Regions from separate parts of the Streptomyces sp. NPDC048612 genome, predicted to be linked through region 1. Evidence: riboswitches for the same ligand, from Rfam matches in the RefSeq annotation. Region 1 holds a riboswitch; each other region holds the start of a gene.
The links. A riboswitch is a leader RNA that binds a small molecule or an ion and turns the genes downstream of it on or off. The one in region 1 is predicted to bind cyclic di-AMP.
Positions count from the first base shown of each region.

Region 2: it holds a riboswitch for cyclic di-AMP, as region 1 does, so the genes downstream of both, ACGFN2_RS03210 (C40 family peptidase) here and ACGFN2_RS19640 (M23 family metallopeptidase) in region 1, are expected to answer to the same signal.
Region 3: it holds a riboswitch for cyclic di-AMP, as region 1 does, so the genes downstream of both, ACGFN2_RS09915 (NlpC/P60 family protein) here and ACGFN2_RS19640 (M23 family metallopeptidase) in region 1, are expected to answer to the same signal.
Region 4: it holds a riboswitch for cyclic di-AMP, as region 1 does, so the genes downstream of both, ACGFN2_RS32355 (transglycosylase family protein) here and ACGFN2_RS19640 (M23 family metallopeptidase) in region 1, are expected to answer to the same signal.

Region 1 covers NZ_JBICVV010000012.1:19,898-27,100, forward strand. Annotated here, with positions in the region: gene ACGFN2_RS19615 (PrsW family intramembrane metalloprotease) at 1-238, shown strand, start outside; gene ACGFN2_RS19620 (hypothetical protein) at 270-497, opposite strand; gene ACGFN2_RS19625 (helix-turn-helix domain-containing protein) at 758-1,225, opposite strand; gene ACGFN2_RS19630 (hypothetical protein) at 1,458-1,760, shown strand; gene ACGFN2_RS19635 (aldo/keto reductase) at 1,866-2,807, opposite strand; gene ACGFN2_RS19640 (M23 family metallopeptidase) at 2,884-4,008, opposite strand; cyclic di-AMP (ydaO/yuaA leader) riboswitch at 4,020-4,175, opposite strand; gene ACGFN2_RS19645 (DUF2332 domain-containing protein) at 4,461-5,606, shown strand; gene ACGFN2_RS19650 (PP2C family protein-serine/threonine phosphatase) at 5,655-6,809, opposite strand; tRNA gene ACGFN2_RS19655 (tRNA-Lys) at 7,186-7,203, opposite strand, start outside.
Region 2 covers NZ_JBICVV010000001.1:753,367-760,569, forward strand. Annotated here, with positions in the region: gene bioB (biotin synthase BioB) at 1-1,037, opposite strand, end outside; gene ACGFN2_RS03190 (8-amino-7-oxononanoate synthase) at 1,194-2,420, shown strand; gene ACGFN2_RS03195 (ATP-binding protein) at 2,726-3,154, shown strand; gene ACGFN2_RS03200 (LysR family transcriptional regulator) at 3,203-4,120, opposite strand; gene ACGFN2_RS03205 (LysE family translocator) at 4,192-4,851, shown strand; gene ACGFN2_RS03210 (C40 family peptidase) at 5,296-5,769, opposite strand; cyclic di-AMP (ydaO/yuaA leader) riboswitch at 5,774-5,970, opposite strand; gene ACGFN2_RS03215 (hypothetical protein) at 6,248-6,556, opposite strand; gene ACGFN2_RS03220 (ATP-dependent Clp protease proteolytic subunit) at 6,563-7,198, opposite strand.
Region 3 covers NZ_JBICVV010000004.1:274,921-282,123, forward strand. Annotated here, with positions in the region: gene ACGFN2_RS09905 (peptidoglycan DD-metalloendopeptidase family protein) at 1-14, shown strand, start outside; gene pcrA (DNA helicase PcrA) at 75-2,561, opposite strand; cyclic di-AMP (ydaO/yuaA leader) riboswitch at 2,850-3,034, shown strand; gene ACGFN2_RS09915 (NlpC/P60 family protein) at 3,042-4,181, shown strand; gene ACGFN2_RS09920 (hypothetical protein) at 4,300-4,653, opposite strand; gene ACGFN2_RS09925 (NlpC/P60 family protein) at 4,990-6,144, shown strand; gene ACGFN2_RS09930 (hypothetical protein) at 6,241-6,426, shown strand; partial or broken gene ACGFN2_RS09935 (hypothetical protein) at 6,499-6,543, shown strand; gene ACGFN2_RS09940 (alpha/beta hydrolase-fold protein) at 6,672-7,203, opposite strand, start outside.
Region 4 covers NZ_JBICVV010000031.1:1,362-8,564, reverse strand. Annotated here, with positions in the region: gene ACGFN2_RS32365 (septum formation initiator family protein) at 1-398, opposite strand, end outside; gene eno (phosphopyruvate hydratase) at 556-1,878, opposite strand; gene ACGFN2_RS32355 (transglycosylase family protein) at 2,177-2,830, opposite strand; cyclic di-AMP (ydaO/yuaA leader) riboswitch at 2,838-3,008, opposite strand; gene ACGFN2_RS32350 (transglycosylase family protein) at 3,260-4,297, opposite strand; gene ACGFN2_RS32345 (cytochrome P450) at 4,620-5,927, opposite strand; gene ACGFN2_RS32340 (LysR family transcriptional regulator) at 5,987-6,862, opposite strand; gene ACGFN2_RS32335 (MFS transporter) at 7,017-7,203, shown strand, end outside.

The sequences.
Region 1 (7,203 bases):
CCGCGCCCTGGCCCGCACCCTGGCCCGCCGCACCCAGGGCCCCGCCGCCGCCCGCGCCGTCACCGAATACACCACCATCGCCACCACCCTCTCCTTCCACCGCCGCCGCGCCCACCTCATGGGCCCCACCCCCGACTTCACCCTCCGGGAACGGCACCTGCTGGAGCATTTGCGGGAGTATCAGGCGTGGGGGCGGGCGGCGCTGGAGGACGCGTGGCGGGCGCGGGAGGGGTGGTAGGGGTTGCCCCGAGCCGGGAGGCGCCGAGGCCTCAGTGCGCCGGCTCGTGTGCGTCGGCCATCCCCCATTTGACCGCTGAGGCGGAACCCGCCCAGCCGTCGGACGTGCGCCAGATGGACCCGATGCCATGCGCCTCTAGGTAGTCGGCGTAGGCGCCGATGCTCTCCGAGAACAGCCCCAGGAGATGCGGCTCGGGCCGGCCCTTTTGCAGGTAGTAGAAGTGGCGGTACTCCAGCAGTTGTCCCACTGCCTCACGCACAGCCTGTGTGGCATTGCCCTTCTTCACTGCCTTGGCCTCGACCAACCACTCGTCATCACCTGCCCGAAGCACCAGATCCCGCGGATACACCTGCTCGGTGATCGGCGTGAAGCCCCGTTCCCAGATGTACGGCCCAAAGCGCCGGAGCAGCCCCTCATTTCAGCAAGGCGCGAAAAGTGCCCCGTCCCGTCGGTGGACAGGTAGCAGGGCCGGCCTGCTGGGCTCAGCCAAGGCAGCAGTCGCAACGACTGCGTGGCCCTCTAGACCTCAGACAGCACGGACTGTGCGGCCCTTCTCTCCGTTCCCGACTCCGCTTGAGCCAAGGATGCTTGAGCGTCACGAAGGAGGTGCGGGAGAAGTTCCCCGAGAACGTCGCGGTGATGCGGGGCGGAGTGTCGCGCCTGCCACGCATGGGCGATCCGGTGCTTCAGATGGGTGGCGGGCGGCGCCTGGCGCACGGTCGTCAGCGGGTAGGTGTTGAGGGCGTCCCGTACCTGCGGGAGTCGAGCATGGCCAGGACCGGCGAAGAGCGAGATCGACGTCGCTCGGCTGCCCACAAGATCAGCGAGGCTCGGCACGCGGGGGGCCTCGGCGATCCGCAGGACCATGGGGAGTTTGGGCATCTGGAGCCGTCCCCCCTCCACCTGCTTTACCCAGCTCGGCGACTTCCCCAGCAGACCAGCGAGAACGGTCCGGCTCATACCGCGGCGCACGCGGAGAACCTGCATTCGCTGGCCAAACGCGATCGGCTCGTAAGGCAGTTCCGGAGTTGCATCAGATGACACGTTCGGCCCCTCTCTGCACACTCAACGTCACCGCCAGCGTACGGGTTCGGAAGCGGCTCATTGCAGTGCTTGGCACGCTCAACAGCGTTGCGGCACACCCACCATGGCGCCGGCTAGTGCGACGTAGAGTCAGGAAAAGAGCAGGCTTCGTTTTTCTTCGCAGAAGGGACGCGTAATGGCTGGGATTTCCCCCGCAGCAGTAGCCGCCACCGGTCTCCTGGGCGGCTACGCCGTTGCCCGCTGGAGCAAGAAGCGCCCCCTCGGCGGGGTTGCGCTGGTGGCTGCCGGGGCCGTGGCGGCGCGGGAGTGGCGGGAGAGGGCAGGGAATGTGACGGCGGCGGCCTTGGGTGGGGCGTATGTCGCCGCGTTCGCCGGGTCGCATCCGTTGGCGAAGAAGATCGGGGCGTGGCCTTCGGTGTTCGCGGTGGCGGGTGGGATGGCCGTGGTGTCGTGGGCCGTGGTGGATCGCCGGGGGTAGAGAGGTAGCGGAGGAGGGGAGGAGCGGGGCAGGTGACGCTGCCTCGCTCCTCTCCGTAGGGGCGTGGCCGGGTCGGTCAGGTCCGTAGGGGCGTGCCCGGGTCTGTCAGGCCGATGCCTCGTCCAGGAGGTCGAGTTCGGGCTTCGTCAGGGTTACCTCGCTCACCGCCAGCAGTGCCGGGAGCTGGGCCGGAGTGCGGGCGCTGGCGATGGGGGCCACGACGGTGGGCTGGGCGGCGAGCCAGGCGAGGGCGATGGTGGCCGGTTCTGCGCGGTGGGCGGCGGCGACGGTGTCGAGGGCCTGGAGGACGCGGCGGCCGCGGTCGGTGTCCTGGTACGGGGCAGCGCTCCCGGAGCGGTCGCTGTCGACCTGGGTGCCCGGGCGGTACTTGCCGGTCAGGAAGCCGGCGGCGAGCGCGAAGTACGGCACCGCGCCCAGGCCGTGGCGGGCGGCGACCTCGGCGAGTTCGCCCTCGTAGGTGCCGCGGGAGACCAGGTTGTAGTGGGGCTGGAGGGCGACGTAGCGGGCCAGGCCCTCGCGGGCGGAGCAGGCCAGGGACTCCTCCAGGCGCTGCGCCGAGATGTTGGAGGCGGCGATCTCGCGGACCTTGCCGGCCCGGACGAGGTCGTCGAGGGCCGAGAGGAACTCCGCGACCTCGACCGACTCGTCGTCGTAGTGGGTGTAGTAGAGGTCGATGTAGTCGGTGCGCAGACGGGCGAGGGAGTTGTCGACCGCGGACTTGATCGTGGCGGGGGACAGACCCTTGTAGCCGGGGAGGGCGCCGACCTTGGTGGCGATGACGACCTCGGAGCGGTTGCCGCGGGAGGCCAGCCAGTTGCCGATGACGGTCTCGGATTCGCCGCCCTCGTTGCCGGGGACCCAGGCCGAATAGGCGTCGGCGGTGTCGATGAAGTTGCCACCGCCCGCCACGTACGCGTCGAGCACGGCGAAGGAGGCGGCCTCGTCAGCCGTCCAGCCGAAGACATTGCCCCCGAGGGAGAGCGGGGAGACGGAGAGGGAGCCGAGGGGCTTGTGTGTCGCGGTCATGCGTAGACGCAGCGCCGGTGGGAGCGGAGTTATTCCTTCCGTTTCCCCCGGCGCTGCCCCGCCCCTGCCCCGCCCCTCAGACGTTGATCCCGTGGTCCCGCAGCCAGGGCATCGGGTCGATCGGGTCGCCGGCGTCGGGGCGTACCTCTAGGTGGAGGTGGGGGCCGGTGACGTTGCCGGTGGCGCCGACGCGGCCGATGACGTCGCCGGTGTTGACCTTGCCGGAGGTCTTCACCATCGAGGAGAGGTGGCAGAACCAGAGTTCGGTGCCGTCGTCGAGGGTCAGGACGATGCGGTAGCCGTACGAGCCGGCCCAGCCGGCCTGCGTGATGGTGCCGGAGTGCACCGCCTTGACGGGGGTGCCGGTCGGCGCGGCGAAGTCCTGGCCGGTGTGGTCGGCGGCCCAGCGGTCGCCTGCCTGGCCGAAGCCGGCGGTGAGCGTGTAGGAGGACACCGGGGCGATGAAGCTCTTGGCCAGTTTGGCGAGGCGTTCGGCCTCCGCCTTCTGCCGGGCCGCTTCCTCCGCCTTGCGCTGGGCCTCCATCTCGGCCGCCTTCTTGGCTGCTGCGGCCTTTTCGGCCGACTCCTGTCGGTCAGCGGCTTCCGTCGCGGCCTGCTGGACCGCGGCCTTCTCGGCGGCGTCACGGGCCTCCTGCTCGGCGGCGTCCTGCTGCGCGTCGGCCTGCTGGAGGATGCGGCTGCGCAGCGCCTCGCCGGCGCCCGTGTCACCGCCGGTGTCCGCGCTCGCGTGCATGGTCCGGGTGAGCGGCCCGGCGGGCGCCACGCCGTCGACGGGAGCCGAGGCGGCCTCGGCGGACGCGGTGGCGGAGTCGTCGTCGGATATCAGCTCGCCGATACCGGGCAGCGACTTCGCGTCCGGCAGCTTCTCGGAGAGGTCGTCGGCCATGCCGCCGACATCGGGCATCGAGATCGGCACCGGCGGACGGTCCTCGGCCGAGGCCATTCCGCTCGCACCGACCGCGGCGATGACGCCGACACCGAGGACGGTGCCGCTCCGGGAAAGTCCGCCGCGCTGCTTGGCCACCCGGTGTTTGCCGCGGACGGAACGGGTGGATTCCTCGGTGGGATTCCACTCCTCCCACGGTCCGCCGTCATCACTGGTGCCGGGGCCCGGGAAAGCACCTCGGTCGTCGAGCTCGTAGCCGGACGGGGACTCGGGGGCAGGCCTGTTGGACGCCACGGGGGCGCACTCCTTTCCTTCCTTCTCGCCTACCGGGTTAGCTGACGGGTTCGGAGCAGGAAGGTCTCCTACGGACGCCCGCTGGCGGAGGGCGTCCGATTCACCCCAAGGAAGTTGGTTCCCCGGTTCCCTTGGTGCAGTTCGAAGTGCTTGGGGGTGCGTGAAAAGCGCGTGCGGGATTCGGCGTCGGCGCGCGGTGCCGCCTCTTGCGGCGGCTGGGACGACCGCGCTGCGTTATCGGACAGTAATAGAGATGGCGACCGAATTCCAAGCGTTCCCACGAATCCTTGTCGGTGCGGTACGCCCTGGTCGCAGGGACTTTTTCGGCCACCCCGGCCGTAAACCGGGCGAGTTGGCCGTGCGCCGCTAAACGATCTCCGGCGGATTGTGCACCAGTCGTTATGCGGAGGGGCGCCCCTCGGTCACGGAGGGTGAGAGCGTAACGTCGGATCATGGTCGTCGACGTCGGGAACACCGGGCACGCCGGGCGTGCTGCCGGTAATGCGTGGGGAGTGGCGGAGCGGTACCGGGAGTTCTCCTGGTGGGAGGCCCGGGGCCGGTCGGAGGCGCACGAGGAGCTGAGCGCGCGGATCAGCCAGGACGCGGAGCTCTGCGACCTGCTGTCCGGATCGCTGCCGGCCGGCGACAAGCAGCAGCCGGACCTCCTGCTCGCCGCCGTCCGCCATCTCGACGGCCCGCACGCCGAGTCGGGCCCGCGCGGCGAGTCGGCGTACGGACGCTGGCGCGAGTGGACGATCCGGCACTGGGACGAGGTGCGCGCGGTGATCATGCAGCGCACCGCCCGGAACGACGAACCGGCCCGCTGCGCCACCCTGCTGCCGCTGCTCGCCCGTCTGCCGCAGCCGCTGGCGCTCCTGGAGGTGGGCGCGTCCGCCGGGCTGTGTCTGCACCCCGACCGCTATCGCTACCGGTACGAGGACGCGCACGGGGACGAGGACGCGTACGGGGAGGGCCACCGCGCGGGCGCCCTCCGGGCCGAGCTGGGCGCGCCGGAGAGCCCGCTGGTGCTCACCTGCCGTACGGGCGGGGCGGCCGGCGAACTGCCCGAGCGGCTGCCGCAGATCGTCTGGCGGGCCGGCATCGGCCTCGACCCGCTCGACCCGGTGGCCGAACCGGACGATCTGCGCTGGCTGCGGGCGCTCGTCCGGCCGGGCGACGAGGAGCGGGCGGCCCGGCTGTCGGCGGCCGTCGAAGCGGTACGGGCGGCGCCGCGGCCGCGGATGGTGCGCGGCGACCTGATCGACGAGCTGCCCGCGCTCGCCGCCGAGGCACCGCCCGAGGCGACGCTGGTCATCTTCCACAGCGCGGCGCTGGCGTACCTCCCGCCGGCCCGCCGCGAGGAGTTCGCGCGCCTCGTACGGTCGCTGCTCGACGCGCGGCCCGGCGGCGGCCACTGGGTCTCCAACGAGCACCACTCCGTGCTGCCGTGGCTCACCGAAACCGCACCCCCGTCGCCCCGCCCGGACGGCGCGCGGCTGCTGACCCTCGCGCTCGACGGCCACCCGGTCGCACGCACCGGCCCGCACGGCCAGAGCCTGCACCACCTCCCCGGGGCGGCGGACCTCCCGGGCCGCTGAGCGCGTGGGGCGGCGAGCCCTGCGCACGCCGCATCCGGTACGGGCCTCCTACTCCCCCATAGGCCGCTGCACCGCCAGCAGCGCCATGTCGTCGGCCGGTGCGCCGCCCGTTCTGCCGGTATGCCGGGCGACCTCCTCGACGAGGGTGTCCAGGAGGGCGTCGGGGCCGGGGAAACGGCGGCCGCGCAGTCTGCTCGGCGGGTGGTAGCTGCGGCCGAGCAGGTCCCGGGCCGCGGTCACCCCGTCGGTGAAGAACAGCAGCAGGGCCCCGGCCGGGAAGAACGTCTCGTCCGCGTGGTCCGGGCGGTTGGTCAGCTCGCCCAGCCCGAGGGGCGGCGCCGGCGCCTCGGGAGCCAGCTCGCGCAGACCGCCGTCCGGGGTGAGCAGCAGTGGGGGCGGGTGGCCCCGGTTGAGCACCCGCAGGGCGGACTGCCCATGGGCGGGGATCTCGGCCAGTACGGCAGTGGTGAACGCCTCGGTCCACTCCGCCCCTTCGCGCCGCCCGCCGTCCCGCCGCACCGCCCGCTCCAGCCGGCCCGCCACCGCCCCCAGGGTGCACTCCTGCTCCGCCGCCTCCCGGAAGGCACCGAGGACACTCACCGCGGTCTCCACCGCCGCCGGCCCCTTGCCCCGTACGTCGCCGATGATCATCCGCACCCCGTGCGGGGTGTCCTGCACGGCATAGAGGTCGCCGCCGGTCAGGGCCTCCGCCCGCGCGCCCACGTAGCGGGCGGCGAGGGCGAGCCCGGCGAGCCGTCCGGGCGGCGTGGGCAGGACGGCGCGCCGGACCGCCTCCGCGACGTCCCGTACGGAGGCCGGGCGGGCGTCGGCCCTTCGGGTGGCCCGGTGGAGGGCGACCGCCAGCAGGGCGACGACCAGGACCACGGCGCTCTCCGCCACCGCCGCGCCCTGGCCAGGCCCGGCACCGCGGTAGCTCACGCCCCAGACCTCGCCGAGCACAGCGGCCAGCGCCGTGAGAACGGTGCCGCGCAGGGAGAAGAGCGCCGCCGCGGCCGGCGGAGCGGCCGAGAAGAAGGGGGCGGCGGTGTAGCCGGGCGGCGTCGCCACGCTGAAGACGACCCCGCCGACGATCAGGAGGACGGGAAGCCGGCGCACCAGCGGAAGCCCGGACGCGGCCCGCCACGAGCGGCGCTGCCCGTTCCCCTCCCCGTCGCCCCCGGAAGGCGCCTCACCTCGGAGCATCCGCACCGGCCTCTTCCCACTCCGCCCGTCCGTACGGGCTCCGCCGTGCCGGTAGCCGCGACGTCCCCAGGCTTGCCCCTGGGCGGCGGGACGGCGACTCGTCGGGGGCCGGACGAGTCACGGAACGGGGCGCGCCGCGTCACGTCGCGAGAAGCGGCGAGGCGATGAACGGCCGAAAAGACGTCGGCAAAGAAGAGATGCCGGGAAAAGGGGCAGCCCACTCCCCCCACCGCCCCGGTTCACGCCACCAAGCCCCTCTCCCCCGAGGGAACTTGGCCCAGGCGCCGCACCCCGGACACGCCCGAGGGCCCGGACCGTGTTCGGTCCGGGCCCTCGGGGTGCGGTAATACGGCCGGACGGTCGTCCCGTCCGTGTCTGGTGGGCCATCAGGGGC
Region 2 (7,203 bases), on a different contig from region 1:
TCGGACCCGCAGGGGCCGTCGCCGCAGCCCTGCCTGCGGTGCTCGGGCAGGGTCGTGGTGTCCGTGCCCTCGACCTCGAAGCCGGCATCCGTGATCATCGCGAGGTCGTCCTTGCCGGCCTGGCCCTCACTGGTCAGGTAGTCGCCGAGGAAGATGGAGTTGACCAGATGCAGGGCGAGCGGCTGCAGGCTGCGCAGATGGACCTCGCGGCCGCCGGCCAGCCGTACCTCGATGTCCGGGCAGACGAACCGCACCATCGCCAGGATGCGCAGCGCGCGCTGCGGGGTGAGGTTCCACTCCTTGGCGAGCGGGGTGCCCTCGAACGGGATCAGGAAGTTGACCGGCACGGAGTCCGGGTCCAGCTCACGCAGTGCGAAGACCACGTCGACGAGGTCGCCGTCGCTCTCGCCCATCCCGGCGATCAGCCCGGAACAGGCGGACATCCCGGCCGCCTGGGCCTGCTGGACGGTGGACACCCGGTCCGAGAAGTCGTGCGTGGTGCAGATGTCGCCGTAAGTGGCTTCCGAGGTGTTGAGGTTGTGGTTGTACGCATCGGCGCCCGCCTCGCGCAGCCGCCCGGCCTGGCCGTCGGAGAGCAGACCGAGGCAGGCGCAGACCTCCACGCCCTCGTTCTGCTCCTTGATGGCGGCGATGGTCTCCGAGACGCGGTCCACGTCCTTGTCCGTGGGGCCCCGGCCACTGGCCACCAGGCAGACCCGCTTGGCGCCGCCGGCCACCCCGGCGGCCGCCGCCTTGGAGGCGTCGTCCGGCTTGAGCCAGGTGTACTTGAGGATCTCGGCCTTCGACCCCAGCCGCTGGGAGCAGTACGAGCAGTCCTCGGGGCACAGGCCCGACTTGAGGTTGACGAGATAGTTGAGTTTGACCCGCCGCCCGAACCACTGGCGGCGTACCTTCCCGGCCGCGGCCACGACATCGAGCAGTTCGTCATCGGAGGTCGCCAGCACGGCCAGCGCCTCTTCGCGGGTCGGCAACTGGCGCCGCAGTCCCTTGTCCACCAGTGTGTTCAGCAGGTCCATGGCGTTGATCCTGGCGTACGCCACCGCCCCCGGCCAAGGAGGATTCCCACAATGCCGCTGGATCGAGGTGTGTGTATCACCACACTGTGGCCGTGCGGAACGACCGCTAACGTCTATCGACAGCCCACAATCGAGGCCGAAGGACGAAGGACGCCGATGCCGCAGGACTCCGCCCCGTCGCTGCTCCACGACACCCCGCCGGCGCCCCCCGCCGAGACCGCCGCAACGGCCTCCCGGCCGGCGTCCGGCGCGGCCTTCGACTGGATCGACACCGCCCGCGCCGCACGCCATCGTGCCGGTCTCGCCCGCACCCTGCGCCCCCGCCCCGCCGACTCCCCGCTGCTCGATCTGGCCAGCAACGACTATCTCGGACTCGCCCGGCACCCCGAGGTCACCCGTGGCGCGGCCGCCGCCGCGCACCGCTGGGGCGCCGGCGCGACCGGCTCCCGCCTGGTCACCGGCAGCACCGAGCTGCACGCCCGGCTGGAGGAGGAACTCGCCGCGTTCTGCGGCTTCGAGGCCGCCCTGGTGCTCTCGTCCGGCTACGCCGCGAACCTCGCCGCCGTCACCGCGCTCACCGCCCCCGGCGCCCTGATCGTCTCCGACGCGGGCAACCACGCCTCCCTGATCGACGGCTGCCGGCTCTCCCGGGCCCGTACCGAAGTGGCCCGGCACGCCGACCCCGAGGCCGTACGCGCCGCGCTGACCGGCCACGACGGCCGGGCGCTCGCCGTCACCGACTCGGTGTTCTCGGTCGACGGCGACGCCGCGCCGCTGCCCGCCCTCGCCGCGGCCTGCCGGGCGGCGGGCGCCGGGCTGCTGGTCGATGACGCGCACGGCCTGGGTGTCCTCGGCGACGGGGGTCGCGGTGCGCTGTGGGCCGCCGGCCTCGCCGGTGACGGCGATGTGGTGACCACGGTGACGCTCTCCAAGTCGCTCGGTTCCCAGGGCGGTGCGGTGCTCGGCCCGGCCCGGGTCATCGAGCATCTGGTCAACACCGCCCGGTCGTTCATCTTCGACACCGGCCTCGCCCCGGCGGCGGTGGGCGGTGCCCTGACCGCGCTGCGGCTGCTGCGCCGCGAACCGCAGCGTGCCGCCCGGGCCGGACAGGTCGCCCGGGAGCTGCACGACCGGCTCACCGCGGCCGGCCTCGCCGCGGTCCGGCCGGACGCCGCGGTGGTCTCGGTCCGCGCCCCCTCACCGGAGTCGGCGGTCCGCTGGGCCGCCGACTGCCGCGCTGCCGGACTCGCGGTCGGCTGCTTCCGGCCGCCGTCCGTGCCCGACGGGATCTCCCGGCTGCGGCTGACCGCCCGCGCGGACCTGACGGACGCCCAGCTCGACACGGCGGTCGGCACGATCGTGGCCACGGCACCGGCGACCTGACGCATCCGGCGCTCCGGCCGACGCGTACGACGCTCCCGCCGGGCCGACGGCCGCCCTCGCGGCGGTACCCGCGGGCGGCGGAATCCGGCGCGACGGGCCGCCCAAACGGGCTCGCGCGCCGCAGAGTTCACCGCAACGAGCGATAGAACTCCGTATATGTGGGTGGATCGGCTATCCCCTCCGCGGCAGGGGTGGCAGTCTGGCGCCCAGCAGATGGCCGAGGCCGCACCGGTGTCCGGAGCGGCGTCCCGGCTGCCCGGTCAACGGACCGGAGCCGGGCCTCGGAGGAAAAGGACGGCGCCTCGATGGCAGACCACCATGAATCCTCACTGACTCTGCCGAGCGCCCCCGCCTCGGTCCGCACCGCCCGCAGCCACGCCCTCGCCGTACTCACCGAGTGGGGCCTGCCCGCCGAGTCAGGCCTCGCCGACTCCGTCCGTCTGATCATCTCCGAACTCGCGACCAACGCCATCGTGCACACCTCAGGACGGTCGCCCGACTTCACCGTCGAACTGCGGCTGGAGCGCGACGAGCAGCTGCGGGTCGGCATCACCGACAGCCATCCCCGCCGTCCGCGCCGGCTGCCCGCCGCCGTCCAGCAGGACAACGGCCGGGGCCTGGTCATCATCCGCTCGCTCGCCGCGGAAGCCGGCGGCCGCTTCTCCGTCGTACCCACCGCGTCCGGCGGAAAGACAGTCTGGATCACCCTGCCGTGGCAGGCCGCGGTCCGCTGAGGCCGCCGTCCGCCGAGGGCGACTGCCGCGCCGGCGTCCCGCCGTCGGCTACGGCGCGGGGGAGTGGCGGGCGAAGGCTCCGCGCAGCAGCGCCCGCAGGGTGTCCGCGGCCGGGGTGCCGCCACCGGGGCGGTAGGCCACCGAGATCCGGCGGCGCAGCTCCGGCGGGTCCAGTCCCCGGACACCCAGCGGGGACACCGAGCCCTCCGCCACCATCTCCGGCACCACCGCCACCCCGAGGCCCGCGCTCACCAGCGCACACACCACCGCGTAGCTCGGCGACTCACAGCGCACCGCCACACTCGCCCCGGCGGCCGCCAGCGCCGCCTCCACCGCACGCCGGTTGGGGTTGGCCGGTGCCATGCTGACCACCGGCTGACCGGCCAGCTCGGCGAGCGGCAGGCGTCCGGCGCCCGCCGACAGGGCATGGCCCGGCGCGGTGACCAGCACCAGTTCCTCGGTCAGCAGCGGTTCGAGACGCACGCCCTCCGGCGTGGGCATCGCCTCGCCCGGCACATACTCGTGCGTCAGCGCCAGATCGACCTCGCCCAGCGCCACCGCCGCGCTGGCCTGCGGAGGGACGTACTCCGTGACACTCAGCTCCACGTCGGGGTGCGCCCGCCGGAACGCGCCGAGCGCGGGCGGCAGCAGATGTGTCCCGGCGGTCATGAACGTGCCCACCCGCAGCCGGCCGCCGGACAGTCCCGTGAGCCGGGACAGCTCGTGCCGCGCCTGGTCCAGCTCGTCGAGCACCCGCCGGGCCCGGACGAGGAGCAGCTCACCGGCCGCCGTCAGCCGTGCCCCGCGGTGGTGGCGCACCAGCAGTGCGGTCCCGGCCTCCCGCTCCAGTTTGGCGAGCTGCTGGGAGAGCGCGGGAGCGGTGTAGCCCAGCCGGCCGGCGGCCCGGGAGATCGAACCGGCCTCGGCCACCGCCACCAGGGCGGCCAGCCGCGTGGGGTCGTACATAAGAACCTCTTTAGGCGGCCGAAGAAGATTGCCACTCCCCATTAAAGGCCCTGACCAGCGAAGCTGCTCTCATGGACGGACAACTGATCGCCTTCACCGGAGTCGCCGCCGGCATGGTCGCCATGCCGGGAGCGGACTTCGCCGTCGTGGTGCGCAATGCGCTGGACTCGCGCCGGGCGGGGGTGGCGACCGCCGTCGGAGTCGCGGGCGGGCTGCTGGTGCACACCGCACTGGCGGTGGGCGGGCTCGCGGCGGTGCTGGTCGCCGTGCCCGCGCTCTTCGGGGCGGTCCAACTCCTGGGCGGGCTCTATCTGTTGTACCTCGGCGTCGGCGCGCTGATCGCGGTCGTCCGGAGCGGGCGGGCGCCCGGGGACGCCGCGACCGGCCCGGCCGCCCCGCCGGCCGACGAGCCGCCCGCTGTCCTGGGCACCGCGCGGAGCCTGCGCCAGGGCTTCCTGACCAACGCCCTCAACCCCAAGGCGCCGGTCCTCTTCCTCAGCCTGCTCCCGCAGTTCGTCCCGGCCGGTGAGCCCGCGCTGCCCCGGACGCTGCTGCTCGCGACGATGGTCGTCGTCATGGCGCTGGTGTGGTTCCCCGCCGTCGCGCTGCTGGTCGACCGGCTGGGGAGCTGGCTGCGCCGCCCCCGGGTCACCCGGGCGCTGGAGGCCGTCACCGGAGCGCTGCTCACGGGGCTGGGCGGCATCCTGCTCGTCGAGCTCGTCCTGGCCTGACCGACGGGCACCGGTCCGCGCGGCCACGGGTCAATCGCGGCTGCCGTACGGGACCATCAGCGTCGGCGGTGGTCCATGCCCGTACGCCGTCGCGGTGCCGCAGTGCCCTGGTGATCCGCGGGTGGCCGCGGTCCACCCTCTCCACCAGCTGCAACGGCGCAGGACCGGGGAGGGGTTCGGCGACGGTCAGCATGTCGAGGGCGCCGGGGGCCGCCCGGTCCCGCACCCACGCGGGCGCCACGTCCGCGAACACCACGGCATGGCAGGTGAAGGACACTACTCCGGCGTCCCGCGGTGACGGCGGGGGCAGCACCGTCACCGATCCGTCCGCGGGCGGGAAGCGTCCACGCGCCGCGGCCGTCAGAAGTGTGCTCAGTGGCGACGTCACCCCGCCAAGTCAGCCGAGCCCACTGTCAATTGATCACATGTAAGACGGCCTGCGGATCAGCCCACGCGCCCGTACGAGACCGTGCGGCTCCAGATCCGCTCCAGCCGCACCACGCTCCCGGCCTTGGGCGCGTGCCACATCCGGCCCCGGCCCGCGTAGATGCCGACGTGGTAAATGCCGCCCGCGGAACGGAAGAAGACCAGGTCGCCGCGGCGGCGCAGGGAGGCCGGGATGTGCAGGGTGCGGCCGTACTGGGCGGCGGCGGTGCGGGGCAGGGCCCGGCCGGCCCGCCGGAACGAGTACAGCGTCAGCCCCGAACAGTCGAAGGCGTGCGGCCCTTGGGCGCCGTACCGGTAGGGAGCCCCGCTCTTGGAGGCCGCGACCCGCAGCGCGTGGGCGGACACGGACGTGGCTTCGGCGTTCCCGGCCGCTCCTGGGGCGAGGGTTGTCCCGCCCAGGGTGGCCAGCGTCAGAGCGGTGACGGTGCCGGCACGTGCCAGCAGATTCGGCGTCTGCATGCGCACAGTCATGCGCAAACCCTTCGTCAGCCGCCTGCGAAGGAAGACCTGTCGGGTTCGGGCAGGCGAAGATGCCCGGCCATGCGTACGGCTTCACCCCAAGGAGCCCGGCCGTAAGGCCCGGACCCCGTCGTGCTCGGGTCCTCCGCTCCCGCCGGTCCACCACGTCGACCTGACATCCGGGACGGCGGCGGGATTAGGCGCCCGTCCGGACCGCCCCGTCGCTGTGGCGGGGTCTTGCCGTCGAAGGGATCGTCACGCACCCGGCACCCGAATTCCGAGCTGAAAATGCCGTATGTGAGATGGGTCACATTTCGCCTGAATGGTTAGATTTGTTCCCTCAAGTGCCGTGGCGCGGGGTGTCGCACTCCCTGGACCAGCGGCGAAACATCAAAGGTCCCAGGAATTGTGTTCGCCCCGCGCAATTCGTCGCCTCCTCACATCGGGCCCGGACGCTACGCCGTATGCGCAGCCCGGTACGCGTGTCGGGTCAGTGGTCGGCGGGTGGCGGCACCGTCACCAGTCCGGCCCGGCGTTCGCCGTCCAGTACGCGCAGCGCGCGGGCCAAGGTCTCGCCGTGCAGCTCCTTTTCACCCCGCTGGTGCATCAGCGTCAACGCGTCGCGCAGGCCGGCGGCCTTGGTGACCAGCGCCTGGGCGGCCCGAAGTCCGGTGTACGTGCCGCCGCCGCGGGCCGGGTTGATCCTGCCCAGCAGGTCGAGCACCTCCAGATAGTGGTCGATCAGTTCACCCTCGGCGCGCGTCAGGGCAGGCAGCGGTGGCAGTTCCGGCGGCAGCATCCGGGCTCACCGTGCCCCGAGTTGGGGAACGGACTGCTTGCGCCCCTGGGTGAGCCCGTCGATCAGCCCGTACTCCTGGGCGGCCCGGGCGTCGAAGATCTTGTCGCGCTCGATGTCGGCGGCGATCCGTTCCCGGGGCTGCCCGGTGTGCTCCGCCAGCATGCGCTCCAGCATGTCGCGGGTGCGCAGCAGCTCCTCCGCCTCGATCTGCAGATCGGTGGCCTGTCCCTGGACGGGCTCACTGAGCGACGGCTGGTGGATCAGGATGCGGGCGCCGGGCAGGGCCAGCCGTTTGCCGGGGGTGCCGGCGGCCAGCAGCACCGCGGCGGCGGAGGCGGCCTGCCCCAGGCAGATGGTCTGCACGTCGCACGACACGAAGCGCATCGTGTCGTAGATGGCGGTCATCGCCGTGAACGAGCCGCCGGGGGAGTTGATGTAGAGCGAGATGTCCTGCTCGGGTGCGGTGTGTTCGAGGTGGATGAACTGCGCCATCACATCGTTGGCCGACGCGTCGTCGACCGGGGTGCCCAGGAAGATGATGCGCTCGCTGAGCAGCTTGGAATAGGGGTCCATGGTGCGCGTCCCCTGGGACGTGCGCTCGGTGAACTCCGGAAGGACATGGCGGGCCGTCGGTCGCAGCATGCGTG
Region 3 (7,203 bases), on a different contig from region 1:
TCGACCCGAACTGACCGCCGCCGCCCGCCCGGTGGCAGCCCCCAGGAGGTGTCCCCGGGGGCCGGCCTCTCCCGCTACAGCTTCTCCACCGGCGCGTACCGGAGCAGCAGCCGCTTGGGCTTCTCGCCGCCGAAGTCGATCGTCGCCTCGGCGTTGTCACCGCTGCCCTTGACGCCGACGACCGTGCCGAGGCCGAAGCTGTCGTGGGTGACGCGGTCGCCGATGGACAGCGGGACCACCTGGCGGCTGCCCTGGCCGCGACGGGTCGCGAAGCCGCCGGCGCCCTTGGCCCGCGACGACGACAGCGCCGAGCCGAAGCCGCCTCCGCCGCCCGACAGGCCGCCCATGGACGCGGACGGCGTCGCCGGGCCCGTGCGCTTCCACTCCAGGTGGTCGGCCGGGATCTCCTCCAGGAACCGGGAGGGCGGGTTGTACGAGGGCTGGCCCCAGGCGCTGCGCATCGTCGAGCGGGTGACGTAGAGCCGCTCGCGGGCGCGGGTGATGCCGACGTAGGCGAGCCGGCGCTCCTCCTCCAGCTCCTTGGTCTGGCCCAGCGCGCGCATGTGCGGGAAGACGCCGTCCTCCATGCCGGTCAGGAAGACGGTCGGGAACTCCAGGCCCTTGGCGGTGTGCAGCGTCATGAGGGTGATCACGCCGCTGCCCTCCTCTTCCTCGTCCGGGATCTGGTCGGAGTCGGCGACCAGCGCGACCTGCTCCAGGAACTCGGACAGGGTGCCCGGCCCCGGGGCGGCAGCCCCCTCTGCCGCAGCCTCCCCGCGGTCCTGCTCGAACTCCAGGGCCACGGCGGCGAGTTCCTGGAGGTTCTCGATCCGGGTCTCGTCCTGGGGGTCGGTGGAGGCCTGGAGTTCGGCGAGGTAGCCCGTGCGCTCCAGGACGGCTTCCAGGATGGTGGCGGGGCCGGCGCCGGACTCGACGATGGTCCGCAGCTCCTCCATGAGGACGTTGAAGCGCTTGACGGCGTTGGCGGAGCGGGCCGCCATGCCGTAGGCCTCGTCGACCCGGCGCAGCGCCTGCGGGAAGGTGATCTTCTCGCGCGACGACAGGGCGTCGATCATCGCCTCGGCGCGGTCGCCGATGCCGCGCTTGGGGACGTTCAGGATGCGGCGGAGCGGGACGGTGTCCTCGGGGTTGGCGAGCACCCGCAGGTAGGCGAGGACGTCGCGGACCTCCTTGCGCTCGTAGAAGCGCACCCCGCCGACGACCTTGTAGGGCAGCCCGACCCGGATGAAGATCTCTTCGAAGACACGGGACTGGGCGTTGGTGCGGTAGAAGACGGCGACCTCGCCGGCCTTGGCGTCGCCGGCGTCCGTCAGCCGGTCGATCTCGTCGGCGACGAACTGCGCCTCGTCGTGCTCGGTGTCGGCGACATAGCCGGTGATCCCGGGGCCGGCGCCGGCGTCCGTCCAGAGGTTCTTGGGGCGGCGGTTCTCGTTGCGCTCGATGACGGCGTTGGCTGCGGACAGGATCGTCTGCGACGAGCGGTAGTTCTGCTCCAGCAGGATCGTGGTCGCGTCCGGGTAGTCCTCCTCGAACTGGAGGATGTTGCGGATCGTGGCGCCGCGGAAGGCGTAGATCGACTGGTCGGCGTCACCGACCACGCACAGCTCGGCGGCGGGCACCTCGGCGGTGCCGGGGCCGACCAGCTCGCGGACCAGGGTGTACTGGGCGTGGTTGGTGTCCTGGTACTCGTCGACGAGGACATGACGGAAGCGGCGGCGGTAGTGCTCGGCGACGTCCGGGAAGGCCTGGAGCAGATTGACCGTCGTCATGATGATGTCGTCGAAGTCCAGGGCGTTGGCCTCGCGCAGCCGCGCCTGGTACATCGCGTACGCCTCGGCCAGGCTCTTCTCGAAACCGTCCGCAGCGGTCCCGGCGAAGGTCTCCTCGTCGATGAGCTCGTTCTTGAGGTTGGAGATCTTCGCGCTGAAGGACTTGGGCGGGAAGCGCTTGGGGTCCAGATCGAGATCGCGGCAGACCAGGGCCATCAGGCGCTTGGAGTCGGCGGCGTCGTAGATCGAGAAGGAGGACGTGAAGCCCAGCTTCTTGGACTCGCGGCGCAGGATGCGGACGCAGGCGCTGTGGAAGGTGGAGACCCACATGGCGTGGGCGCGCGGGCCGACCAGCTCCTCGACGCGCTCCTTCATCTCACCGGCGGCCTTGTTGGTGAACGTGATCGCGAGGATCTGGCCGGGGTGGACATGACGCTCGGCGAGCAGGTGCGCGATGCGGTGGGTCAGCACCCGGGTCTTGCCGGAACCGGCACCGGCCACGATCAGCAGCGGGCCGCCGGAGTGCACCACGGCGGCCTTCTGCTCGTCGTTGAGCCCCTCCAGCAGCGCCGCGGCGTCGACGGCCGGGCGGGCGGCGCCGTCGCGGTAGTAGGCCTCCCTGGGGACGGGCGCGTCGAACCGCCCGCCGAAGAGGTCGGCGGGGATCTCCTCCGGGGCCGGGCCGTGCTCGTCCTCGGGGGGCGGAGGATGCTGCTCCTCACCCTTGTGGCTGAGGTCCGCCAGGAAGCTGTCGTCAAAGAGGCTGCTCATCGCCCACCGAGTCTAGGCGGCCGCACTGACACTCCGCGGCGGAGTGGCGGAATGCGGGCCGCCTGTGAAGCCGGCACCGGCGCAGCGGCGCTCCGGGCGCCCGGCACCGCCGCCGACCGGCGGCGCCTCGTCTACCCGAATCCGACATCTGGCACAACAGGCCGCGCATCGCGTTCAGGTCACGAAAAGGTTTCGGGCATATCGAACATCAGCCTTCACAGAAGCCACACGAGTTGGCTAACGTCCTCGCTCAGGCAGCCCGCCTCCCCGCGGACGACAGGTTCGCACGGGCCGCCGACGCCGAGTCCGGCCCTGCCCCCAGGCACCCGGAGCCGGGGACCCACCAGCACCACCGGGGTGAATCGATCCGTACGGCCGTCGCCAGTGGACGTCCGGACCGTAGGGCAAGCCTTCCGTCAGCGACACCGCCCGAACCCGACAGCTAACCCGGTAGGCGGTCCACGGAAGGAGTTGCCGGTCTTGGCGTCGCATCGCAAGCCGCGCACCAGCGTTCTCGCCTCACCCGCAGGCCGTCGTACAGCGGCCGGTCTCACCACCGCCGCCCTCGCCTCGGTCACCCTGCTCTCGCAGTCGGCCAACGCGGCGCCCAGGGCACCCAAGCCCGCCGTCGAAGAGGTCCAGAAGAAGGTCGACGACCTCTACCACCAGGCCGAGGTGGCCACCCAGAAGTACAACGCCGCCAAGGAGCGCGCCGACGCACAGCGCGACAAGGTGGACGACCTGCTCGACGCCTCGGCCGAGCGCGCCGAGAAGATGAACGAGTCCCGGCGCAAGCTGGGCACCTTCGCCTCCGCGCAGTACCGCACCGGCGGGATGAACCCGACGGCGCAGCTGATGTTCGCCAAGGACCCGCAGCAGTTCGTCGACCGCAACCACCTCATGGAGCGGCTGACCGGGCGGCAGAAGCAGGCCGTCAGCGACTACCAGGAGCAGCAGTCGGCGGCCGCCCGGCAGCGTGCCGAGGCGACCGACAGCCTGGAGCGGCTGCAGAAGTCGCAGGCCTCTCTCAAGGAGTCCAAGCGCTCCGTCCAGGACAAGCTGTCCGAGGCCCGGCAGCTGCTGTCCCGGCTGACCGCGCAGGAGAAGGCGCGGCTGGCGGAGCTGGAGCGCCAGAAGGAGGAGGCGGCCAAGCGCCGGGCCGCGGAGGAGGCGCGCAAGCAGCAGGAGCGGGAGCGCCAGCGGCAGCACGACGGCGACGGCTCCACGGGCGGCGGTTCGGCCGGCGGTTCCACGGGCGACTCGACCTCCACCGCCAAGGGCGAGAAGGCGCTCGCCTTCGCCCGCTCCCAGATCGGCAAGCCGTATGTGTGGGGCGCGACCGGACCCACCTCCTACGACTGCTCGGGGCTGACCCAGGCCGCCTGGAAGGCGGCGGGCGTCGATCTGCCCCGGACGACCTGGGACCAGGTCAAGGTCGGCGAGCGGGTGGCCACCAAGGACCTGAAGCCCGGCGACCTGGTGTTCTTCTATGACGACATCAGCCACGTCGGCATGTACCTAGGCAACGGCAAGATGGTCCACGCTCCGAAGCCGGGCGCCAACGTCCGGGAGGAGTCGATCTACTACATGCCGATCTACGGGAGCGTCCGCCCGGGCTGAGGCCCCCGCTCCCCCACAGACCACCCCCCACGGTCACCCCCCACACGCCACCGCGCGGCCCTCGCCTCCGATCTACGGAGTGCGGGGACCGCGCGGTGTGCTGTTGGCGGGGCGCTCGTCAGGTCCAGAGCACCGCGATGAAGATGTTGGCCACGGTGAGCCCGCCGACCGCGGCGAAGAGCGGCTTCTCGACCGTCTCGTCGTCCCGCTTGACGTAGACCAGCGCCAGGATCACCACCAGCAGGGCCATCTTGATGCCGAGCTTGATGTTGTTGAGGGGGTGGTCCTGGGCCTGGTTGAGGCCGACCAGCACGATGCCGGTGACCAGCATCGTCAGCGCGCCGTGCAGCATGGCCGGCACGAAGCGGGCGGTGCCCGCGCTCATCGCCTTCATCTGGGTCAGGAAGCCGCCCAGCAGGGAGGCGATGCCGATGATGTGCAGGCCGACGAAGATATTGGTTACTACGTCCATAGTGCGTGATCGTAGCCGCCGTATAGCACGGCCCTTCGGGCAGGGCGCCCGCTATCGACAGTTCGGTCAGGCCAGACCGGTCCCGGCCGTACGGCCATGGCGCCGCGGTCGCGCGCGCACTCATCGCGGTCGAAAGCGAACAATTCCGGGCAAGGGGGCTCATTGCCCGACACCCCGGCTTAGCGTCCTCCTCCAGGCGGCCGACTCCCCGCCTCGCCGGTCTCCCACCGGCGTTCCGTCGGCCGTCCCGCCGAGAGGTACGGCGGCCGGTCCGTCGCCCCCGTGGCGGACCGGCCGCCGGGCCCCCGGCTCGAAGGACGGAAAGGAACGGCCACCGTGGCCTCGCACCGCAAGCCCCGGCAGCATCCGCTCGCCTCGCTCACCGGCGGCGGATCGCGCCGTGCGCGCACCGCCCGCACGGCCGCCACCCTGGCCCTGGCCGGTGCCGCCACCGCCACCGGCCTCGACGGCACCGCCCAGGCCGCCCCCCGGCCCACCCCCGCCCAGGTCAAGGACCGGGTCGACGCGCTGTACCAGGAGGCAGAGGTGGCCACGCAGCACTACAACGGCGCGAAGGAATCCGCCGACACCGCACGGGAGGAGCTGAGCCGGCTCCAGGACGAGGCGGCCCGCAGGACCCGCCGGCTGAACGCCGCCCGCGCCGAACTGGGCACCCTGGCCACGAGCCAGTACCGCTCCGGCGGCATCGACCCGACGGTACGGCTGTTGCTGTCCGCCGACCCGCAGCGCTATCTGGACGGCGCCGCGGTGCTGGAGCGTACGGGCAGCCACCAGGCGACCGCCGTGGCCGGGTACGCCCGCCGGCTCGGCAGCGTCCGGCAGATCCGGCAGCGGGCCGAGGACACCGTGGAGCGGCTGGCGGACACCGAGGCCCGGCTGAAGAAGCACCGGGTCACCATCGTGCACAAGCTGGACGCCGCCGAGCAGTTGCTGAGCCGGCTGACCGCGGAGCAGCGCCAGCGGATGGCGTCCCGGGGCGGTGCGCGGAACGGGCCGGACCGGAGCGGGCCGGACCGGAGCCGCACGGACCGCGGGACGGACCGCGGGACGGACCGCGGGGACGGCCCGTCCGGCGTTCCCGGCGGCGCGCAGGCCGCCGCGGCCGCCGCGCAGGCGCCCAGCCCCCGTGCCGCCCGTGCCGTCTCCTTCGCCTACGGCGCCCTCGGCAAGCCGTACGTCTGGGGCGCGACGGGCCCCTCCGGGTACGACTGCTCAGGCCTGACGCAGGCCGCCTGGAAGGCCGGCGGGGTCGCCCTGCCCCGCACGACCTACACCCAGATCAGCTCCGGCCCGCGGATCAGCCGGTCCCAACTCGCCCCCGGTGACCTGGTGTTCTTCTACTCGGGCATCAGCCATGTGGGGCTCTACGTCGGGAACGGCCAGATGATCCACGCACCGCATCCGGGGGCGCCGGTACGGCTCGCCCCGATCGACCAGATGCCGTTCGCAGCGGCGACCCGTCCCGCGTAGGGGGGCCGGCGGGGGCGTGGCAGGGGTGAGCCCGACTGAACTGCCGCCACTGGAGAGTCACTTGGGGCGGCGAGGGCCCCGCGTACGCTCGGCCGGATGACGCACAGCGCCGCGGTCCCGGACACCGCGCTCCTGTCTGCCGTCCACGCCTGGGCCGACGGCTGGACCCGTGCTCGCGGTACGGACGCGCCGCAAGCCGTGCCCGGCGGGTTCCGGATCGGGGTACGGCGGCCCGGACACCTCGCGCGCCATGTCCTCCCGGGGGCCGACCCGGCGTCCTAAGCGCCCTCCGTCGTCTTCGACATGATCGGCACCGAGCCCGCGCACCGGCGGCGCGGGCTGGGGCGGGCGGTCATGGACGCGCTGGCCCGCCGGGCGGTGGAACGGGGCGCGCGACAGGGGGTGCTGGTGGCCAGTCCGGAGGGACGGGCGCTCTACGAAGCGATGGGCTGGCGGGTCGGTCCCCGGTCACGGCCGCCGGGCGCAGGGGGTGAACTGCCGCCCGCTCCGGTGCCGTTGCCGTGCGCTCAGGCCCTGAGCTGGGTCCCCAGCCAGCGGAAGGTCTCCGGCACCTGCTGTGCCCAGACCGCCGTGGTGTGGCCGCCCGCGTTCGACGGGATCTGGCGTACGGTCACCGTCGTCGGCGGCAGCGCGAACTGCCGCAGGGCGAGACCGGCCTGGAAGCCGTCGCCCGAAGCGCCCGACACATACAGCGCGGTACGCGGCGGCTTACCGGCGGCGTTGGCCGCCTTCAGGATGTTCAGCGGGTTGGACCGGGCGCGCAGCTGGGGGTCCTTGCCGGCCAGCGAGTCCCGTTCGAGCGCCGGGTCGTTGTAGCCGGACATGGCGACCGCGGCGCGGTAGCGGTCGGGGTGGGCCAGGGCGAGCTTGGCGGCGCAGTGCGCACCGGCCGAATACCCGGCCAGGGCCCAGGAGTCCGGCTTGTCGCCGGCCCGGAAGTTGTCAATGACCATCTTGCGGACGTCGACGGTCAGCCAGCTGTCGGCGTTGACCTTCCCGGGGAGGTTGACGCACCCGGTGTCCACACCGGGGAGGAGG
Region 4 (7,203 bases), on a different contig from region 1:
TGCGCCGCCCGCGCCCCCTTCGGTGCGGAGCCGGTGCCGGAGCCGTCCGGGACGATGTAGCCGGACTCGCCCGGTTTGACGTAGTGGAGGTGCCGGCGGGCCTGCTGGCGTACGTACTCCGGGTCCTGCCAGCGGGCCTTCTGCTCGCGCAGCCGCTCCAGGGCAGTCCCGGCGTCCTGCGCCTTGCGGCGCTGCTCGGCGATGTCCGACCGCTGGGAGACGTACTGCCTCATGGGGTACGCGAGGGCGACGACCAGGGAACACATCACCAGGGCCAGCAGGGCGGCACGGCCGGTGAGGCGGTTGCGGCGGGGCGGGCGGGCGCGGTAGACGCGGGCGGCGGCCTGCTCGCCGAGCGCCTTGAGTCGGGTCGCGGTCGAGAACCGGTCCGCGGGCACGTCGCCTCCCCTTCACTGACGGACGCCTGACTGCTTCAAGCAGGTACGTCCCCGGCAACGGTACGGGACCGTCGCCGGGGACGTACGGGGCGCGGGGCGAGTGCCTCGCCCGTTCGGCCCCTGCTGCCCTGTCCGGCCTGGCAGCGGGCCGCCTTCGTCAGCTGCCGTGGCGGAAGCGGGGGAAGGCGGAGCGGCCGGCGTAGACCGCGGCGTCGTCGAGGATCTCCTCGATGCGCAGCAGCTGGTTGTACTTGGCGACGCGCTCGGAGCGGGCCGGGGCGCCGGTCTTGATCTGGCCGCAGTTGGTGGCGACGGCGAGGTCGGCGATGGTGACGTCCTCGGTCTCACCGGAGCGGTGCGACATCATGCACTTGAAGCCGTTGCGCTGGGCGAGCTCGACGGCGTCCAGGGTCTCGGTCAGCGAGCCGATCTGGTTGACCTTGACCAGGAGGGCGTTGGCGGAGCCCTCCTCGATGCCGCGGGCCAGGCGCTCGGGGTTGGTGACGAACAGGTCGTCGCCGACCAGCTGGACCTTGGCGCCGAGCTTGTCGGTGATGACCTTCCAGCCGGCCCAGTCGTCCTCGAACAGCGGGTCCTCGATGGAGACCAGCGGGTAGGCCGCGACCAGCTCCTCGTAGTACTCGGTCATCTCGGCGGCCGAGCGGGTCTTGCCCTCGAACTCGTACGAGCCGTCCTTGTAGAACTCGGAGGCGGCGACGTCCAGGGCGAGCGCGATGTCCTGGCCGGGGGCGTAACCGGCCTGCTTGACGGCCTCCAGGATGAGGTCGAGGGCCTCGCGGTTGGAGCCCAGGTTCGGGGCGAAGCCGCCCTCGTCGCCGAGGCCGGTGGACAGCCCGCGCTCCTTCAGGACCTTCTTGAGGGTGTGGTAGACCTCGGCGCCCCAGCGCAGCGCCTCGGAGAAGGACTCCGCGCCGATCGGGGCGATCATGAACTCCTGGATGTCCACGTTGGAGTCGGCGTGCGACCCACCGTTGAGGATGTTCATCATCGGGACGGGCAGGACGTGCGCGTTCGGGCCGCCGAGGTAGCGGAACAGCGGGAGGTCGCTGGCCTCGGAGGCGGCGTGCGCGACGGCGAGGGAGACGCCGAGGATGGCGTTGGCGCCGAGCGAGCCCTTGTTGTCGGTGGCGTCCAGGTCGAACATGGCCTGGTCGATCAGCCGCTGCTCGGTCGCGTCGTAGCCGACGAGCTCCGGGCCGATCTGCTCGATGACGGCCAGGACGGCCTTCTCCACGCCCTTGCCCAGGTAGCGGTTCGGGTCGCCGTCGCGGAGCTCGATGGCCTCGAAGGCGCCGGTGGAGGCGCCGGACGGCACGGCGGCACGGCCGGTGCTGCCGTCGTCGAGGCCGACCTCGACCTCGACCGTGGGATTACCTCGCGAGTCGAGAATTTCGCGGGCTACGACGACGTCGATCGACGGCACGTTGTCTCCTTCGTGGGTGTCTGGCGTTCTGCGCATGAGCCTAACGGCCCCGGAGGTGTCCGTCGGTGCTTGGCCCGCTCCGTGGGACGGAAGACCCCGGAATGCTTACCGAAGTCCCAGTTCACGGGACCTTTCGGCACATTGTTCGCGGAACGGGGAATGCCGTGGGACGGCGCCGGTCGGCGGGGTGCCGCGGCGGGCACTCCGGGCGCGGGGCCGGGACACGAGAAGCCCCGCCACGGCGCGTCGGGGGGAAGTGCGCGCCGTGGCGGGGCTGGTCTCACGGAGGAAGGGGGCCCGCCGCTCGAACCCCGGAGTCCGCTGGGCGGGTGGCTCAGACGGTGAGCTGCTGGCCGGGGATGATCAGGTTCGGGTTGCCGCCGATGACCGACTTGTTCGCCTTGTAGACGGACTTCCAGTCGGCGCCGTGGGCCTTGGCGATCTTGGCGAGGGTGTCGCCCGCCTTGACGGTGTAGTTGCCCTGGCCGGTGGACTTGCGCTCGGCGGACCGCGAGGCACGGTCCTCGGACGGGGCCTTCTTGGGCTCGGGCTTGGCCGACTCCTGCTTCGGCGCGGACTCGGTCTGCGCGGAGGTGTCGACGTCGGCGGCGGGGCCACCGGCGGTCAGGTTGCCCGCACCGGCGCAGGACCAGGCACCCGGACCCTGGATGGCGAGGAGCTTCTCGGCGGCGGCTATCTGCTGGGACTTGCTGGCGAGGTCGGCGCGCGGCGCGAATTTGGTGCCACCGGCGGCGGCCCAGCTGGAGTTGGAGAACTGCAGGCCACCGTAGTAGCCGTTACCGGTGTTGATCGACCAGTTGCCGCCGGACTCGCACTGGGCGACCTTGTCCCAGGTGGCGACGGAGGCGGCGGAGGCGGAGGTGGCGCCCATCATCGGGACGGCCACGGCGGCACCGGCGACACCGGCGAGGGTGGCGACGCGGACGGCCTTGGAGGGACGACGGTGCTTGCCCTTGAAGATCAGCATGGTTCGTTCGTTTCCTCACCGACGCCTACGAGGTGAGCTGTCGGGTTCGGACTGATGAGTCGCCCGGCCGGGTGCGCGGAACGCACCTGGCTTCACCCCAAGCCGGTTGACCCGTTTTCACGGGCGGGGCCGGCACAAATCCTGGGTCCCCCGCTCCTGCCTTCGGCGCTTGCGCGTCAAGTGCCTTCGACCACCGGCAGGACTCGGCGTGTGATCGAAGGGCCCGCTTTGGCGAGCGGTCCTGACGTTAAGCAGTAATCCCCTTGGGGTTCAAACCCCACCATCTGGACCAAGTTGACCGTTTTTGATCGGGGCTTGGATGCATTTTCGCAGGTGGGGCCCGGTATGCCGGGGTTGGGCACACCGGACCCCTCCGGAGTCAACGAGACCCTTGTCTCACTTTCCCAAAAGAGGGCGAAGGGAGGCGAACTACCCTGCGTTCCGCCCGAGATCGAGCCGCTGGCCGGGCTGGATCAGGTCCGCGTCGGAGCCGATGACGCCCTCGTTGCGGTCGTAGAGCGCGGACCAGCCGCCGGACAGCCGGTGGGCCGCGGCGATGGCTGACAGGCTGTCACCCGGGCGCACCGTGTAGTCCCCGTCGGCCGCCGGGCCCGTACGGTGCGCGTCGCCGCCGCGTGAGGCGTGCCGGCCGGCGGACCGCCCGGCGTCGCCGTCCCCGGCGTCCTCGCCGTCCGCCCCACCGCGGTGCTTGCCCTTGCCGGGCACCTCACGCGGGGTGCCGGTGCCGTCCGTACGGCTGCCGCCCCCGGAGTGGTCGGCGTCCTCGGACGGGTCCGCCGCGGGGCCGTCGGACGGGTCGGCGGACTGCGACGGGTCGTCGTCACCTTGGCCGCTGTCCTGGTCACTGCCCTGGTCGCCGTCCCGGTCGCCGGACGGTTCCGGGCTCGTGGACGCGTCGCCGGGCTCGCCGGAGTCCGAGGCATCGGGCGAGGGCGTGGCGTCGGACGGCCGGCCGCCCGGCTCGTCGCCGGCCTTGTCGCCCGGTGCGTCGCCCGGCTCGTCGTGCCGTCCGGACGTGTCCGTGCCGTCGTGGTCGTGGGACGAACCGGTGTCCCAGGGGTCGAGGGAGCCCGCGGAGTCCGACGGGTCGGGCTCCGGGGTGCTGGTGCTGCCGGGGTCGACCTCCGGCGCGCGGCCGTCATCGGTCAGCCCGGCGTTCACCGCACAGCTCGGCCAGGCGTCCGGCCCCTTGTGGTCGAGGATCGACTCGGCGACCGCGATCTGCTGGGAGCGGCTGGCAAGGTCGGGGCGCGAGGCGTAGGCCGTGCCGCCGTAGTTGTCCCACATCTCCTGGGTGAGCTGCAGGCCGCCGTAGTAGCCGTTGCCCGACGCCGCGCTCCACACTCCGCCGCTCTCGCACTGGGCGACCTTGTCCCAGGTCGCGGTGTCGGCGGCCTGTGCGCCGCTCGCGGCGAACAGTGGCAGGGCGAGGCCCGCGCCGGTCACTCCCGCCGTGACAAAGATGGCCGGTGCCTGGCGGGGTCGACGGTGTCGGCCGTTCCCGGAACGCATGCGGATGCCTTTCGCGCGGCGGTTGAGTTGTCTCGACGAGCTCTTCGAGCTGCTCGACGGGGTCTCCGGCCGGCCGACGCACGCGAGCGGCACCGTTACACCGGTCCCCCACCTCACCGCTTCGACCGATCGAGTGAAACCTGTCGATCGTCGGGTCGAAAGGTAGCCGGGGTCCTGGGGAGTCACAAGTCGGTGTAGCACGGATCACGTAATGGTCACGCAGTTGACTCTGCGTCACATCCGACTTCGCCGCTGGTCAGGGCCGCTCCGGGGAGAACTCCACCGGAAGTGAACGGAGTCCGCGCATGATGAGCCCGCCCCGCCAGCGCACATCATCAGGTTCCACCGCAAGCCGGATGTCCGGGAGCCGGGTCAGCAGGGTCGCCAGCGCGCTCTGTCCTTCGAGCCGGGCCAGCGGCGCCCCCAGGCAGTAGTGGATGCCGTGCCCGTAGCCCAGGTGCTGGTTGTCACGCCGGGTCAGATCGAGCACGTCCGGCTCGTCGAAGCGGGCCGGGTCACGGTCGGCGGCGGCCAGCACCACCAGGACCGGGTCCCCCTTGGCGATCCGCTGTCCGGCGAGCGTCAGCTCCTCGGTCGCGAACCGCCAGGTCGCCAGCTCCACGGGGCCGTCGTAGCGGAGCAGTTCCTCGATGCCGGTGGTGAGCAGGTCGGTGTCGCCCGCCGCGATCGACTTCTGGAGCAGTTCCCGCTGGGCGGGGTGGCGCAGCAGGGCGTAGAGGCCGTTACCGATCAAGTTCACGGTCGTCTCAAAACCGGCGAACAACAAGATAAAGGCCATCGCGGCGACCTCGTTCTCGGTCAGGTGCTCCCCGTGGTCGGAGGCCCTGATCAGGGCGGAGATCAGATCCTCGTCCGGCTCGGCGGTCTCGCTCAGAGTCGCGCGCTTGCGGTGGATCAGCTCGGCGAGATAGCCGCGCATCTTCTTCACGGAGCGGGCGACGCCGCCGCGCGGGCCGCCGCCGTGCCGGATCATCATGCCCGCCCAGTCACGGAAGTCGTCCTGGTCCTCGCGCGGCACCCCCAGCAGGTCGCAGATCGCGTAGATCGGCAGCGGGAACGCGAACTCGTGGATCAGATCGGCCTCCCCGCGCTCGGCGAAGCCGTCGATCAGCCGGTCGGTCAGCTCCTGGACCCGCGGGGCGAAGGCGGCGACCCGGCGCGGGGTGAACGCCTTCGAGACCAGCCGGCGCAGCCGGGTGTGGTCCGGCGGGTCGATGTTGAGGAGGTGCGTCATCAGGTTGGCGCTGCGCTCCCCCGGGATGCCGACCTTGCCCTTGCCGTGCGCGGCCTCGCTGTGATGGGCCGGGTTCTTGGACAGCCGGGCGTCGGCCAGCGCCTGCCGCGCCTCCGTGTAGCGCGTCACCAGCCAGGCCTCGACGCCGCTGGGCAGCTCGGTCCGGTGCACCGGCGCATGCTCGCGCAGCCAGGCGTACGCGGGGTACGGGTCGGAGGCGAACTCCCAGGTGAACAGGGCGGGGGCGGGCCCGGCGGCGGGGCAGCCCGCGGGGGCTTCGGGGGCGGTGGTGTGGGGCTCGGCGTGCACCTTCCGACCGTAACCGCTGGGCGCACAACGGCGCGCCCGCGTACCGGCCGGGCCCTCCGCTACGCCGTGTCCACGCCCAGACCGGCCAGGAACGCCGCCGCCGCGGGCGAGGGGCCGAGGCCGCTCCACACCACCCGCTCGGTCCTCGCCGGCGCCGGCCGCACCCGCACGATGTGCAGCCCGGCCAGCTCGGAGGCGATGGCCTCCGGCACCATGCCGACGCCCAGCCCCGCCCGCACCAGCTTCGCCAGGAACTCGACCGTGGTCACCTCGAACGCCACCTCCGAGGTCAGCCCCGCCGCCCGGAACGCGTCATCGCGCTGCCGGCGGGCCGCGGACCCCGCCGTGAAGTCGACGAAGGTCTCCCGCGCCATCCGCGCCAGCGTGGTCCACTCCCGCTCCGCCAGCGGATGCCCCGACGGGACGACGCCGACCAGCTCACCGCGCGCCAGTTCCTTCTCCCGCACACCGACGGTCCGTGCCGCGGGCGCCAGCCCGACGAACGCGACGTCCAGCGCCCCCTGCCGCACCCGCTCGATGAGCTGGTCGCTCATCTCGGTCTGCAGACTGATCCGCACCTGCGGGCACCGGGTGCGGAAGGCGCCCAGCTCACGGGCGAGATCCACGGCCGCGACGGTGGAGATCGCGCCGACCGCGAGCCGCCCGCGCACCTCCCCGGTCGCCGCCGCGACCTCGGCGCGGGCCCGCTCGGCCGCCTCCAGCGCCTGCCGCGCGACCGGGACGAAGGCCTCGCCGGCCGCGGTCAGCCGGACGCTGCGGCTGGTCCGGTCGAAGAGCCGGGCCCCCAGCTCCTTCTCCAGCCGGGCGACCTGATGGCTGAGCGCGGACTGCACCACATGGCAGCGCTCGGCGGCCCGGGTGAACCCGCCGGTCTCCGCCACCGCCACCACGTACCGCATCTGCTGCAGCTCCATGGCCCGCACCCTAAGGGCTGTCCCGTAGCCGACATCGATCACGATTCACGATGGATGCGATGAAAACGATGTGTTGGACTCATTAATCTTCGGGCCGCAGGCTGGGACGTGCCCGCCGCCGCGGTGGCCGCGGGTGCACAAGGGGAGGTCAGTGATGGAAACCGAGCACACGGCGGAGCCCGCCCGGGACGCACCGGGGGCCGGGCCCGGCCTGGGCCGCGGCACCCTCCTGCTGATGTCGGTCGCCGCCGGACTCTCCGTCGCCGGCAACTACTTCGCCCAGCCGCTGCTGGACGTCATCGGGCGCGATCTGCACCTGCCGGCGGCCACCGCCGCGCTGG